Regions from separate parts of the Arthrobacter sp. N1 genome, predicted to be linked through region 1. Evidence: riboswitches for the same ligand, from Rfam matches in the RefSeq annotation. Region 1 holds a riboswitch; each other region holds the start of a gene.

Region 1 (2,968 bases):
CGATCGTCGCCGTCATCAACCTGGCCGGCATCAGCTCTCCTACGGGGTTCATGCAGGAGACCAGGGCGGCCTGGGACAAGGTCTTCGCCGTCAACATGACCGGCACCTTCCTCGTCACGCAGCGCGCCCTGCGCGGGATGATCGAACGCAAGCTCGGCCGAGTGGTCAGCATCTCCTCCATCTCCGCTCAGCGCGGCGGCGGCACGTACTCGAAGGTGGCCTACAGTGCGTCGAAGGCGGGCATCATCGGCTTCACCCGTGCCCTTGCGCGCGAGATGGGGGAACATGGCATCACCGTCAACGCCGTGGCACCCGGCCCTGTCGATACGGACATCATGGGCGGAACCCTCACCGAGGATCGCAAGCAGGACATGTCCAGGGACATCCTGATGGGACGTGTGGGCACCGTCGATGACATCGCCGCGCTCATCTGCTTCCTGGTGGGACCCGACGCCGGCTACATCACCGCGGCCACCTACGACATCAATGGCGGTCTGCAGATCTCCTAGGCCTGCGCGGGATCCGCGACGCGCTGTCGGTGACGATGAGCGGCACCGCCGGGGATTCTCACGTGCGCGCCTTTCCGGAGTGCAGGGAATTACGGCGTGTCCTTCTGGACATCTCGAAGGCGCCTTCGCCGAATTCCCTGCACTTTTGATAGATGATCGGATCTTCGCGTCACATTACTTCTTTTGTTTCCCCAAGCCATCAGCACTCTGCTTATAGTTGGGACAGCTTCAAGAGACGCGGTCGGAAAGCTCCGACTGGACCGCGCACCAACCCCATGTTCCTGGGTGGTTCGGATGACGAAGCGGCCTCCACCCCGGCGCATGCGCCGGACCGGTGCGGGCAAGAGCACTCCGAAAGGGCTTCGCCGTGAGCTGTCCAGCACTCCCCTAGCATTTCTCTCCCTGTCCCGACGCCGCGCCCTGCGCTGCTGACGAGGGACTGCTTCCACCTTTCTCCGGACGCCCTTCGCTCGAATGCTTCCTTTTTCCCGAGGGAATTCACCATGCCTGAAATGTCGATCCATCCTGCCCGGAATTCATCCGGTGCATTCACCTCCGCCCTACCCTTCCGCACGCCGCTGTCACGGACGGCCCTCGGCGCCGTCACCCTGATCGTCGTCCTCGCCGGATGCGCCGGACCCACGGGATCCACTGCGCCGGCAGGCACCGAGCCGGTGTCCGGTGGCATCCTCGACGTCTCCATCTCCGCAGAGCCCGGCTGCCTCGACGGGCACGGTATCTCGGCCACGCAGCAGCAGTTCCTCGGGCGTCTCATCTACGACAACGTCGTGACCCTGGACGAGGACGGGGAGATCGCGCCGTACCTCGCCGAGTCCTGGGAGATCTCCGAGGACGGCAGGACGTACACCTTCCGCCTGCGCGAAGGTGTCACGTTCAGCGACGGGTCACCCTGGAACGCGGAGGTCTTCGGACAGAACCTGGAGCACATGCGGGACCCGGCCACCAAGTCGCCCCTGGCCGCCGCCTACATCGCCCCGTACGTGGACGGGACGGTCGTGGACGAGTACACCTTCGAAGCACACCTCGCCTACCCCTACACGCCGTTCCTCTACACACTCGCGCAGTCCTGGCTCGGCATGAACTCGGGCAAGGCCATCACCGAGTCCCCGGAGACCCTCTGCCAGAATCCCATCGGCACCGGCCCGTTCACCGTGGAGGACTACCGGCCCGGGCAGAGCATCAGCTACGCGAAGCGGGAGGACTACGACTGGGCGCCCGCGTGGCTCGAGGGTGAGGGCGCGGCCCACCTCGACGGCGTCGAGGTCACCCTCGTCGCGGAACCGGTGATCCGGCACCAGTCCCTGGTCTCGGGACAGTACGACCTCACCGAGAACCTGGCACCCCAGAACGCGGCGGCGGTGCAGGCGGACCCGAACTTCGTGTACGAGAACCTGCCGAGGACGGGCAGTCCCTACGTGCTCGGCTTCAACCTGGCGCGCGCTCCGTTCGACGATCTCGCCGTCCGCCAGGCCTTCGCCGCTGCCGTCGACACCGAAGCGGTGACCGAGAGCCTCGGGTTCGGCACCTACACACCGATCGACAGTTTCCTCTCGAAGGAGAGCAAGTACTACGATCCGACCGTCGAGGGCGTGCTGACCTACGATCCGGCACGAGCGGACGCGCTCCTCGACGAGGCCGGCTGGACGGGGCGGGACGCAGATGGCTTCCGCACCAGGGACGGCGCGCGGCTCACCGTCGAGGTGCCGACCGTCGAGAGCTCGACGCCCAGTCCCCTGCTCGTGCAGCTGCAGGGTGAGGCGCGGAAGGTGGGGTTCGATCTCCGGATCATCCAGGTACCCCAGGCCCAGCTCACGGAACTCCGCTACGCCGGCGATTACGACGCCCTGGCCGGCGTGTGGCACACCAACACCACCGATGTCCTCTTCATCCGGTACCACTCCTCGGAGATCACGGGTGAACGGATCGGCCAGAACTCCTCCTCGGTGGATGACCCCGCCCTGGACGCGCTGCTGGCCACCGCGCGGGAGTCCGATGACGGGCCGGAAGCGGCGGAGGCCTACGCGAAGGCCCAGCACCGCCTGCTGGAGATCGTTCCCGGGGTGCCGCTCTACGAGAATCCGAGCCAGTTCGCCTACTCGAGGACGGTGCAGGGCGTCGCCGTGGACACCTCGCATCCCGTGCCCGTCCTCACCTACGCCTGGAAGGCGGAGTAGGTGGCCGTCCTCCGCCGCGTCGTCACCCGCCTGCTGATCGGGGTCGGCGTCCTGTGGGGCGCGGCCTCCCTCACCTTCCTCGCGATCCATCTGGTACCGGGGGACATCGCCCTGCTGATCCTCGGTGGGCCGGACGCCCGACCTACCCCGGAGGCCCTCGCCCAGGTCCGCGCCGACTATCTGCTCGACCAGCCGTTCGTCGTACAGTACGGCAGCTACCTGGGCAACCTGCTGCAGGGTGACCTCGGACAGTCCTATCGGCTG
Region 2 (2,968 bases), 1.5 Mb from region 1:
GCCCGCCTGGCACAGGGCCGCGAAGGTGATGAACTCGGCACTCATGCCCGACGCCGTCGCCACTGCGCCGATCCCGCCCTCGAGGGAGGCGATGCGCTCCTCGAAGGCCGCGACGGTGGGGTTGCCGATGCGCGAGTAGATGTTGCCGTACTTCTGCAGCGCGAAGAGGTTCGCGGCGTCGTTCGTGTCCTTGAACACGAAGGACGTGGTCTGGTAGATCGGGACGGCCCGCGCGCCGTGCGTCGCGTCGGGGGTTCCGCCGGCGTGGAGCGCACGCGTGCGGAAACCGAAGGAACGTTCTGCCATCAGACACCTGCCTTGCTGGGATGGGTTCCGGCGAGGGTCTCGTCCGGATCGAAGTCGACGCCGGCCCTGCGGGCCGCATCCGCCTCGAGCTCGCGCACGATCGGGAGGATGTCCGTCCCGAAGGCGGCGACCTCCTCCTGGAAGTGCAGGTAGCAGGTCAGGAAGAGGTTGACGCCGATCTTCTTGTACTCGACGATCCGCTCGGCGATCTGCTCCGGAGTGCCGATCAGCTGCGTCCGGAAGCCGTCGTTGTACTGGATGAGGTCCTCGAAGGAGGAATCGGCCCACATGCCCTTGCCGTCCTTCGTGGAGGCGCCCGCTTCCTGCACGGCGTCGCGGAAGCCCTCGACCGCGGGACGGTGGGCCTTGGCCACGATCTCACGGAGCGTGTCACGCGCCTCCTTCTCGGAGTCGCGGGCGATGACGAAGCCGTTCAGCCCGTACCGGGGACGGCGCCCGGCGGCGGTGGCCGAGGCCTGCACCCCGGCGATGTTCTCCCTGAAGCCGTCGAGGTCCTTCCCGTTCGAGAAGTACCAGTCGGCGACCCGGCCGGCAGTGGCCTGCGCCGCCGTCGAATTGCCGCCGAAGAAGACTTCCGGGTGCGGGCGGCCGGGGACGTCGACGGGCGGGGGGCTCAGTGTGAAGTCCGTGATGTCGTAGTACTTCCCCGACTGGCTGTAGCCCTGTTCGGTCCACAGGCCCCTGAGCACGCGGATGAACTCCTCCGTGCGGACATAGCGCTCGTCGTGCTCGAGCCACTCGAGGCCGAAGTTCACGAACTCGTCCTTCAGCCAGCCGGAGACGATGTTCACGGCCGCGCGGCCGTTCGAGATGTGGTCGGCCGTGATGATGAACTTGGCCAGCACGCCCGGGTGCCACATCCCGGGGTGGACGGCGGCGATCACCTTGAGTCTCTCGGTCGCGGCGAGGAGGGCGAGCGAGAAGCTCGTGGCCTCGTGCTGCTTGTCCGCGCCGTACGAGGCGGCGTACCGCGTCTGCGAGAGGGCGTACTCGAAACCGGCGTCCTCCGCGATCCGGGCGAGCTTGCGGTTGTAGTCGAAGTCCCAGCTGGTGCGCTGCTCGATGGTCGAGACCACGAGACCACCACTGACGTTGGGGACCCAGTAGGCGAACTTCAGGGGAGTGGACAGGTCGGCGACGCTCATGACTTCCTCCATCGTTCTGGCAGTAGCACCCTACTGTCCCCGTGGTGCACGGGGGCCAGGGTTGCTGCGGCGTCAATGAGCCAGATCTCTCGGCCGCTCGGGATGGTCAAGCACGAGTGTGACATCGGGGTCGCGACAATCCAAACAATGTGTCGTTCTGCGTGGTGCCGGATGTCAGGGCGGAGTCCTGGTCCGTACGCCTAGGGTTGGTGCATGGATCACGGCGGAACCGAGGAGTGGAGGGCTGCTACGCGCGAGCAGGAGCGCCTCCTGTGGAACACCCTGTGCTGGGTCGGTGCCGTCCTCACGCTCGTCCTGGGCGGCAGCATCGTGACGGCATCGAGTATCGGCGGGACATCCGTCGGAGTGTGGTTCTTCGTGCAGCAGTGCGGCCTGCTGATCCTCAGCGCGACGGGGACCGTGCTCGCCTTCCGCCGGTGGCGTTCCGCGGGATCGCGCCGGGAGCGCACGCCGCAGGGCGATCGGTGACCGGCGGGAAGGGCAGGATACGCCCCGTTACAGAAATGTGACAAACGCCCGGAGCGCTGGGTACTCTCAGTCGGTGCTCCCGTCCACGTGGGGCGCTCCCGCACGGATTGCCGAGCCCTGCCGCCGATCGGGATACGTCCGCATACACCGAAGGCAGGGACGGGGGAACCATCAGTTCCACCGGACGCGCAGGATCCCTGCACGCGTCCTCGGGGTTAAGTCGCACCGCACCGCCCACCGGCGGTGCCCGCGGCCGGGTGACTCCCATCCGAACCCGACAGCTCACCCCGCAGGCATGGGAGAGGTATAGAACCATGTCACGAATCACTTCACCGGCACGCCACCGCGCGGACGTCGACGGAAACCTCGCGCTGCAGGGCCTGTCCCGCGCCGCGAAGAGCGGAGCCACCGCCGTGGGCCGCCCGGTCGCCATCGTCGCCGTGACGTCGGGCCTCGCCCTCAGCGCCGTCGGCACCGCACACGCCGGCACCTACACCGCCGAGGGCACGACGGCTCAGACCGCCGCGGTCGCCCCCGCTGCCGCAGCAAGCGCCGCGGGCACCGCCCACACCGTCGCCGCCGGCGACACCCTGGGTGCCATCTCGGCCCGCTACGGCGTCGAGCTCACCACGGTCCTGACCGCCAACGGCCTCTCGCTCGCATCGGTCATCTTCCCCGGACAGACGATCGTCATCCCCGCCGCCGGTGCTGCTGTCGCGGCGCCGGCCCAGACGGTGTCCGCCCCGGTCGCCGCAGCACCAGCTGCTCCTGCCGTCCAGCAGGCCGCCGCAATCGCTCCGGCTCCGGCCGTGTCCACGGAAGCCGGATCGGGTGTCTACCTGGCCTCGGCAGCGATCACCCCGGTCGCCGCCGAGACCGCTCCCTCGGGCAACGCCGCGGGCGCCATCCTCGGCTCCGCCCGGGCGCAGCTCGCTGCCGGTGCCGTGCAGGACTGCACCGTGCTGGTCGAGAAGGCCCTGCGCGCGGCAGGTATCTCCGTCGGAGAT
Region 3 (2,968 bases), 290 kb from region 1:
CGCGTGGCGAGGGCGGACAGGATCACCTGGGCCTTCGCGGTCTCTAGCTCGGCGACGTCGTTGCGCCGCTCGTCCTCGGCCTCGTCATCGAGGAACGCGCCCTCGTAGGCGTGCTGCAGCGCCCGCGCGGCACGCTCGACCGTCGCCTCCGCCGCATACGCGGCCGCGGACACCTCCCCGACGACCTGCAGGATCTGGGGATCGGCCGCGAAGGATGGAGCATTCCCGTGGCTGAAGATCCGCGTCCTGGTCCGGACCTCGCGGGCGACGTCGTGCTCCGCGCCCTTGATGGTCCCGGCAAGGACCGCAAGCAGCACCGCCTGGTAGAACGCGGTCTGGTAGGCGAACCGGGTATCGAAGTCGATGACGTTCTCGGCGTCGACGCGTGCTGCGTCGAACGTCGACGTCCCGGAGCCGGTGGTCTGCTGGCCGAAGCCGTCCCAGTCGTCGGCGTGCGTGACCCCCGGCTGGTGGGCACTGACGACGGCGATCACCTTGACGCCGTTGTCGGTGCGCTGGGCGAAGGTGTCGATCCAGTCGGCGAAGATGCTGCCTGTGGAGTAGTACTTGGTGCCGCTGACGAGGAACCCCCCGGAGTCCGGATCGGGACTGACCTTGGTGATCACGTCGCCGATCGTGACGCCGCCCACCTCGGTCCAGGAGTTCCCGACCGTCTCGCCGTCGACGAACCGCCTGAGCCACGTCTCGCGGTGCGGGCCCGAGGAGACCAGCCGGTCCTCCACGAAGGCGAAGTGGCCACGCAGGGCCTGCGGGATGTTCGGGTCGGCCGCGGCGAGCTCGGTGAGCAGCCGGAACAGCTGGGGTAGGGAGGCGCCGAAACCGCCGGCGGCCACGGGGACCCGGAGGGCGCCGAAGCCCGCGTCGATCAGGGCACGGATCTCGGCGCGGGGGAGTTCGTGCTCACGGTCCCGCCGCGAGGCTCCGTCGGCGATCCTGGCGAAGAGCGGGCGGAAGCGGGCGGCGAGGAGCTCGTAGTCGGCATCGGCAGTGCGGGTGATGTTCGTGATGGTGGTCATGACGGACCTTTCGATGAAGGGATGCAGGGCGGACAGGGCGCGGGAGGGGTGTAGAGCGGTTGTCAGGCGTCGACGGCGACCGGCTGCGCGGCGATGACCGGTACGGGCCGGCCGCCGAGGGTGACGGCGACCGCGAAGAGGGCACCGAGGACCACGGCCGTCGCGATGACGGCCGTCGTCCCGCCCGGCCAGGCGCCGTTGAGGCCGAGCAGCGCGGGGACCACGGTGCTGATTGTGCCCACGAGGATCGCGCTCCAGCCGGTGACCCGCGTGAGGCGCTCCGCGCCGCGGGCGAGGAGCAGGAAGAACAGGGTCCAGAGCGCGGCCCAGCTGATCCAGAGCACCGAGCTCACAGGGTCCTCGCGGGCTGCCGTGCCGGCGAGGACGAGGGCGAGCACGGCGACGAAGCCGCAGAACCAGCCGACGCCGGCCGATCCGAGGCCTGCGACCGAGCCCAGCCCCACGTACAGGTAGGTCAGGCCGAACAGGACGATCCCGGCCGCCGATCCGGCGGCGCCGGGATCGGACGAGGCGACGAGCAGCGCCACGACCAGTTGCAGCAGGCCGATCGCGATGTTGAAGAAACCGGCGTCGCGCGGGGTCACGCGGCCGAGCAGGGAGACGCCGTTGATCAGCAGGGCGGCCCCGGAGAGCAGGAGGCAGATGTACGACATGGGTGTCCCGTCGTCAGGACGCGGACCAGGGGTGCGCGCCGTGCTTGCCCCGACGCGGGCTGCGCGGGGCCTGATCGTCACCTGGGGCACCCCGCCACGGAGGGGGTTGCCGTCCGACGAGCCAGGGCTTCGCGTCGGAACTCTTGATCTGTCCTCCGAGGCTAGGCCGTCCCACCGCCGGTGTGCCGGAATGCGTCGGAGCGTGACCCCCGATGACCTCCGATGACGCCCCGCAGCCTCACGTGGCAGACCGGGATGCTCGGTCCGCCTCGCCCCGGAGACCGGTGCCCGACACCCGTCGCCCGCGGAACATAAGCACCCTTCGCAGTGTTGTAGAAGGTGATGACGATGCCCCAGGAACAGGATCTGACCACGATCACCCCCACGCGCCTGTGGGTCCCGCGCCATGTGCTGATCACGCGTGCAGCCTCCGACCTGCCGCACACCGCGGAGATCGTCCGCCGCTGTGAGGCAGCCGGAGTGGAGGACATCCGCGTCCTCCCCGGTAACGCCCTGACGGGGCTCCGCGGCGCCACGGAACGGGAGACCTATGCGTCGGCGAAGAACACTTTGGCCGTCGTCGTCGCACCGCCCAGTGCGCTGAAGCCCCAGCCGATCCCCCCGAGTGCCGACTGGCGGATCGACCTCGCGAAGGGTTGTCCCGCCCACTGCCAGTACTGCTATCTGGCCGGCTCGCTCCAGGGTCCGCCGGTGACCCGCGTCTACGCGAACCTCGACGACGTCCTCGACGGGGTGCGCACGCACGCCGGCCGGGGTTCCGTGACCAGCGGCACCATCGAGCGAGGTGGCGAGGGCACCACCTTCGAGATGTCCTGCTACACCGATCCGCTCGGCATCGAGAACGTGACGGGCTCGCTCGCGGCGGCGATCTCCCGCGTGGGCTCGGGAGAATTCGGCGAGGACGTCCAGCTGAGGTTCACCACGAAGTTCGACGACGTCGGCGAGCTGGTGACGCTGGATCACGGCGGCCGGACACGGGTGCGCTTCTCGGTCAACGCCGCCGAGGTGGCCAACCGCTTCGAGGGCGGGACGGCCAGGATGCCCGCACGGCTCACGGCGCTCCGCGCGGTCGCGGCGGCAGGCTACCGTGTGGGCCTGACCATCGCCCCCATCATGCCCGTCCCCGGCTGGCGTGAGCAGTACGGCGCGTTGCTCGACGACGTCGCCGCTGCCCTCGACGGCATCGAGGACGTCGACCTCACGGCCGAGATCATCACGCACCGGTTCACGCCCGCC
Region 4 (2,968 bases), 1.1 Mb from region 1:
GTGCGGTCGGACGGGTGCGCCAGGGGCGAGCGGGAGCGGGGTGTCGCGGAGGTGCGGCGGGACGGGTGCGTCAGGGGCGGGCGGGCTGGAGCCGGTAGCCTGCACCGCGGTGCTCGGCGGGAAGCCGGTCACCCTTGCCGAACAGCTTCTGGCGGAGCGTCCCCTCCGCGTAGGCCGTCGGATACGCGCCGCGCTTCTGCAGCTCGGGCACCACATGGGTGATGACATCCTCGAAGGAGCCCGGCGTGATGGCGTAGGCGAGGTTGAACCCGTCCACGTCCGTCTCCTCGACCCAGGACTGCAGCTCGTCGGCCACCTGCGCGCCGGACCCGACGACCCTCGGCCCCAGCCCGCCGATACCGGCCCACGCGGCGATGTCGCGGACGGTCCAGGGGAGGCCGTCGTCGTTCACTTTCTGGAAGTTCGCCACCGCGGACTGGATGGCATTGGACTGCACAGTGCCGATCGGCTCGTCGGGGTCGTAGACGCTGAGGTCGATGCCCAGCCAGCCGGAGAGCAGGACGAGCGCGCCCTCGTAGCTGACGTACTGCTGGTAGTCGGCGTGCTTGGCGTGCGCCTTCTCCTCGGTCTCGTCCGTGATGACGGTCAGCATCGTGTAGATGCGTACGGAGTAGCGGTCGCGCCCCTCGGCCTCGACGGCGTCGCGGATCCTGTGGACGGCGTCCTTCAGGAGGGCCTTCGTGGGCGAGCCGACGAAGACCGCTTCCGCGTTGCCTGCCGCGAAGGCGATACCCCGCGGGGAGGCCCCCGCCTGGTAGATGACGGGGGTGCGCTGGGGCGACGGTTCGCTGAGGTGGATGCCGGGAACGGTGAAGAACGTGCCGTCGTGCTGGATCTCGTGGACCTTCGCCGGATCGGTGAAGACGCCGGTCCTACGATCCCGGACCACGGCGTCGTCCTCCCAGGAGCCTTCGAGGAGCTTGTAGAGCACCTCGAGGTATTCGTCGGCGTGGTCGTAGCGCTGGTCGTGCTCCAGCTGGTCCTCGTGGCCCATGTTGCGGGCCGCGGAGGGTAGGTAGCCGGTGACGACGTTCCAGCCCACGCGGCCGTCGGTCAGGTGGTCGAGGGTGGAGAGGCGCCGCGCGAAGGGGTACGGGTGCTCGTAGGCAGTGCCGGCCGTGACGCCGAAGCCGAGGTGTTCCGTGACGAGGGCCATCGCGGAGACGAGCAGGAAAGGGTCGTTGACCGGCGTCTGCGTCCCCTGGCGCAGGGTCGCCTCGTTGGAGCCGCCGAAGACGTCGTAGGTGCCGAGGACGTCCGCGATGAAGATGCCGTCGAACAGGCCCTTCTCCAGGGTCTGCGCGAGGTCCGCCCAGTAGCGCAGGTCCTTGTAGCGCCAGGACTGGTCCTCAGGGTGCCGCCAGAGACCGGGCGACTGGTGGCCCCCGCAGTTCATGTCGAAGGCATTGAAGCGGATACGGCGGGGTGCAGAGGTCATGAAGGATCCTCGTGTCCGGGGCACTGCCGGAAGGAAGCGCCATACTTGCCCGCACGGTGCATGACGGGCCGAATCCTCACCTGGGGCACCCCGCTACAGCGAGAGGGTTGCCGTCCAACAAACCAGGGTTTTGCGTTGGAACTCTTGATTCTGCTCCCGAGCCTAAGGGCGAGGCCCTGCAGGCGTCCATCGGCCGTCGTCACAGAACGTCACGAGGCAATGTGGTGGACGGCCCGCCGGGCCGGCCTCACCTCAGGTAGGACGCCCCGTTGGCGTCCACCACGGTCCCGCTGACCCAGAGCGGCGCGTCGGTGGCGAGCCAGCCCACCGTCCGGGCGATGTCCTCCGGCGTCGCCACGCGGTTGAACGGGCTCTGCGCGCGCACCGCGTCCCCGCCCGGACCGTCGAGGACGGTCCTGCCCATGTCGGTCTCGACGAAGCCTGGCGCGACGGCGGCGGCGAGGATCCCGTGCGGCGCGAGGGCGACGGCGAGCGACTGCGTCAGTGCGTGCAGCCCCGCCTTGCTCGCACCGTACGCGGGCGTGGCGGGTTCACCGCGGTAGGCGCCCCGGGACCCGACGCTGATGAGGCGCCCGCCCTCCGGACCTGCGGGGCGTCCGACGAGGTGCTGCGCCACGAGCCACGCGAGGTTCGCCGGACCGAGCAGGTTCACGTCGAGGGTGCGGCGCCAGGCCTGTTGCCATTCCTCGAAGGACGTGCCGTCGACGGGATGCGCCTCGAAGATGCCCGCGTTGTTGACCAGCACGTCGATTCCGCCGAGGGAGTCGACGGCACTGTCGACGATGCGCCGGCAGGCGTCAGGATCACCGACATCGCCGACCACGACGGTGTGACCCGCTCCGGGGAGTCCGTCCCGGACGGCCTCCGCCGCCGCCGTGTCCCGCCCCGCGTGCACGGCGATGCGGTGCCCCCGCCCGGACAGGTCCAGGGCGATGGCTGCGCCGATACCTCGACTGGCCCCGGTCACCAGAATGCTCAGTGTCATGGACAGGAGGCTACAACCTGCACGGCCCCCGTACGGCGGAATGGGCACCTGTGGACGGTCGAAGCGATCCGGGGGTGCGTCTTGCTACGCTGGCTGATCAATGCCCCCAGCCGCCGATCGAAGGACTTCGATGGACCCGTTCACCGCGAACTTCGACCGCGGGATCCTGAGACTGCGCTGGCGACGCGGTGTCGAGATCACCCACCCGTACGCCGTCGCCGCGGCCGCGGCCCTCGCCGAGTTCCACGGACCGACGGCCCTGCCGCTCCTCGTCCACATGCACGGAATCACGGGCATCACGCCCGAGGCCCGGATCGGGATGAGCAGCTACCGCGGATTCTCCAGGGTGGCGCTGGTCGGCCAGGACGTCGTGGACGAAGTGATGTCGGGCTTCTCCCACCGCTCCCCCACCGCGACCCGGTACTTCACCTCGGAGACCGACGCCGTCGCCTGGCTCCTCGAATCGAGCTCGTCGCACGCTCCGGCCTAGCTCCCGGAGCCAG

Evidence for each region. A riboswitch is a leader RNA that binds a small molecule or an ion and turns the genes downstream of it on or off. The one in region 1 is predicted to bind S-adenosylmethionine.
Region 2: linked by a shared signal. The riboswitch ahead of sfnG (dimethylsulfone monooxygenase SfnG) and the one ahead of NVV32_RS08015 (ABC transporter substrate-binding protein) in region 1 are both predicted to bind S-adenosylmethionine.
Region 3: linked by a shared signal. The riboswitch ahead of NVV32_RS06655 (AmiS/UreI family transporter) and the one ahead of NVV32_RS08015 (ABC transporter substrate-binding protein) in region 1 are both predicted to bind S-adenosylmethionine.
Region 4: linked by a shared signal. The riboswitch ahead of NVV32_RS03055 (LLM class flavin-dependent oxidoreductase) and the one ahead of NVV32_RS08015 (ABC transporter substrate-binding protein) in region 1 are both predicted to bind S-adenosylmethionine.

What each region holds. Positions count from the first base shown of each region.
Region 1 is NZ_CP102608.1:1,775,674-1,778,641, forward strand. It holds gene NVV32_RS08010 (SDR family NAD(P)-dependent oxidoreductase) at 1-509, shown strand, start outside; SAM riboswitch class IV at 736-862, shown strand; gene NVV32_RS08015 (ABC transporter substrate-binding protein) at 1,022-2,704, shown strand; gene NVV32_RS08020 (ABC transporter permease) at 2,705-2,968, shown strand, end outside.
Region 2 is NZ_CP102608.1:316,531-319,498, forward strand. It holds gene NVV32_RS01570 (O-acetylhomoserine aminocarboxypropyltransferase/cysteine synthase family protein) at 1-306, opposite strand, end outside; gene sfnG (dimethylsulfone monooxygenase SfnG) at 306-1,472, opposite strand; SAM riboswitch class I at 1,478-1,581, opposite strand; gene NVV32_RS01580 (hypothetical protein) at 1,686-1,961, shown strand; cyclic di-AMP (ydaO/yuaA leader) riboswitch at 2,097-2,272, shown strand; gene NVV32_RS01585 (C40 family peptidase) at 2,276-2,968, shown strand, end outside.
Region 3 is NZ_CP102608.1:1,488,039-1,491,006, forward strand. It holds gene NVV32_RS06650 (acyl-CoA dehydrogenase family protein) at 1-1,037, opposite strand, end outside; gene NVV32_RS06655 (AmiS/UreI family transporter) at 1,100-1,711, opposite strand; SAM riboswitch class IV at 1,747-1,860, opposite strand; gene NVV32_RS06660 (spore photoproduct lyase family protein) at 2,060-2,968, shown strand, end outside.
Region 4 is NZ_CP102608.1:649,037-652,004, reverse strand. It holds gene NVV32_RS03055 (LLM class flavin-dependent oxidoreductase) at 71-1,459, opposite strand; SAM riboswitch class IV at 1,496-1,609, opposite strand; gene NVV32_RS03050 (SDR family NAD(P)-dependent oxidoreductase) at 1,707-2,465, opposite strand; gene NVV32_RS03045 (STAS/SEC14 domain-containing protein) at 2,596-2,955, shown strand.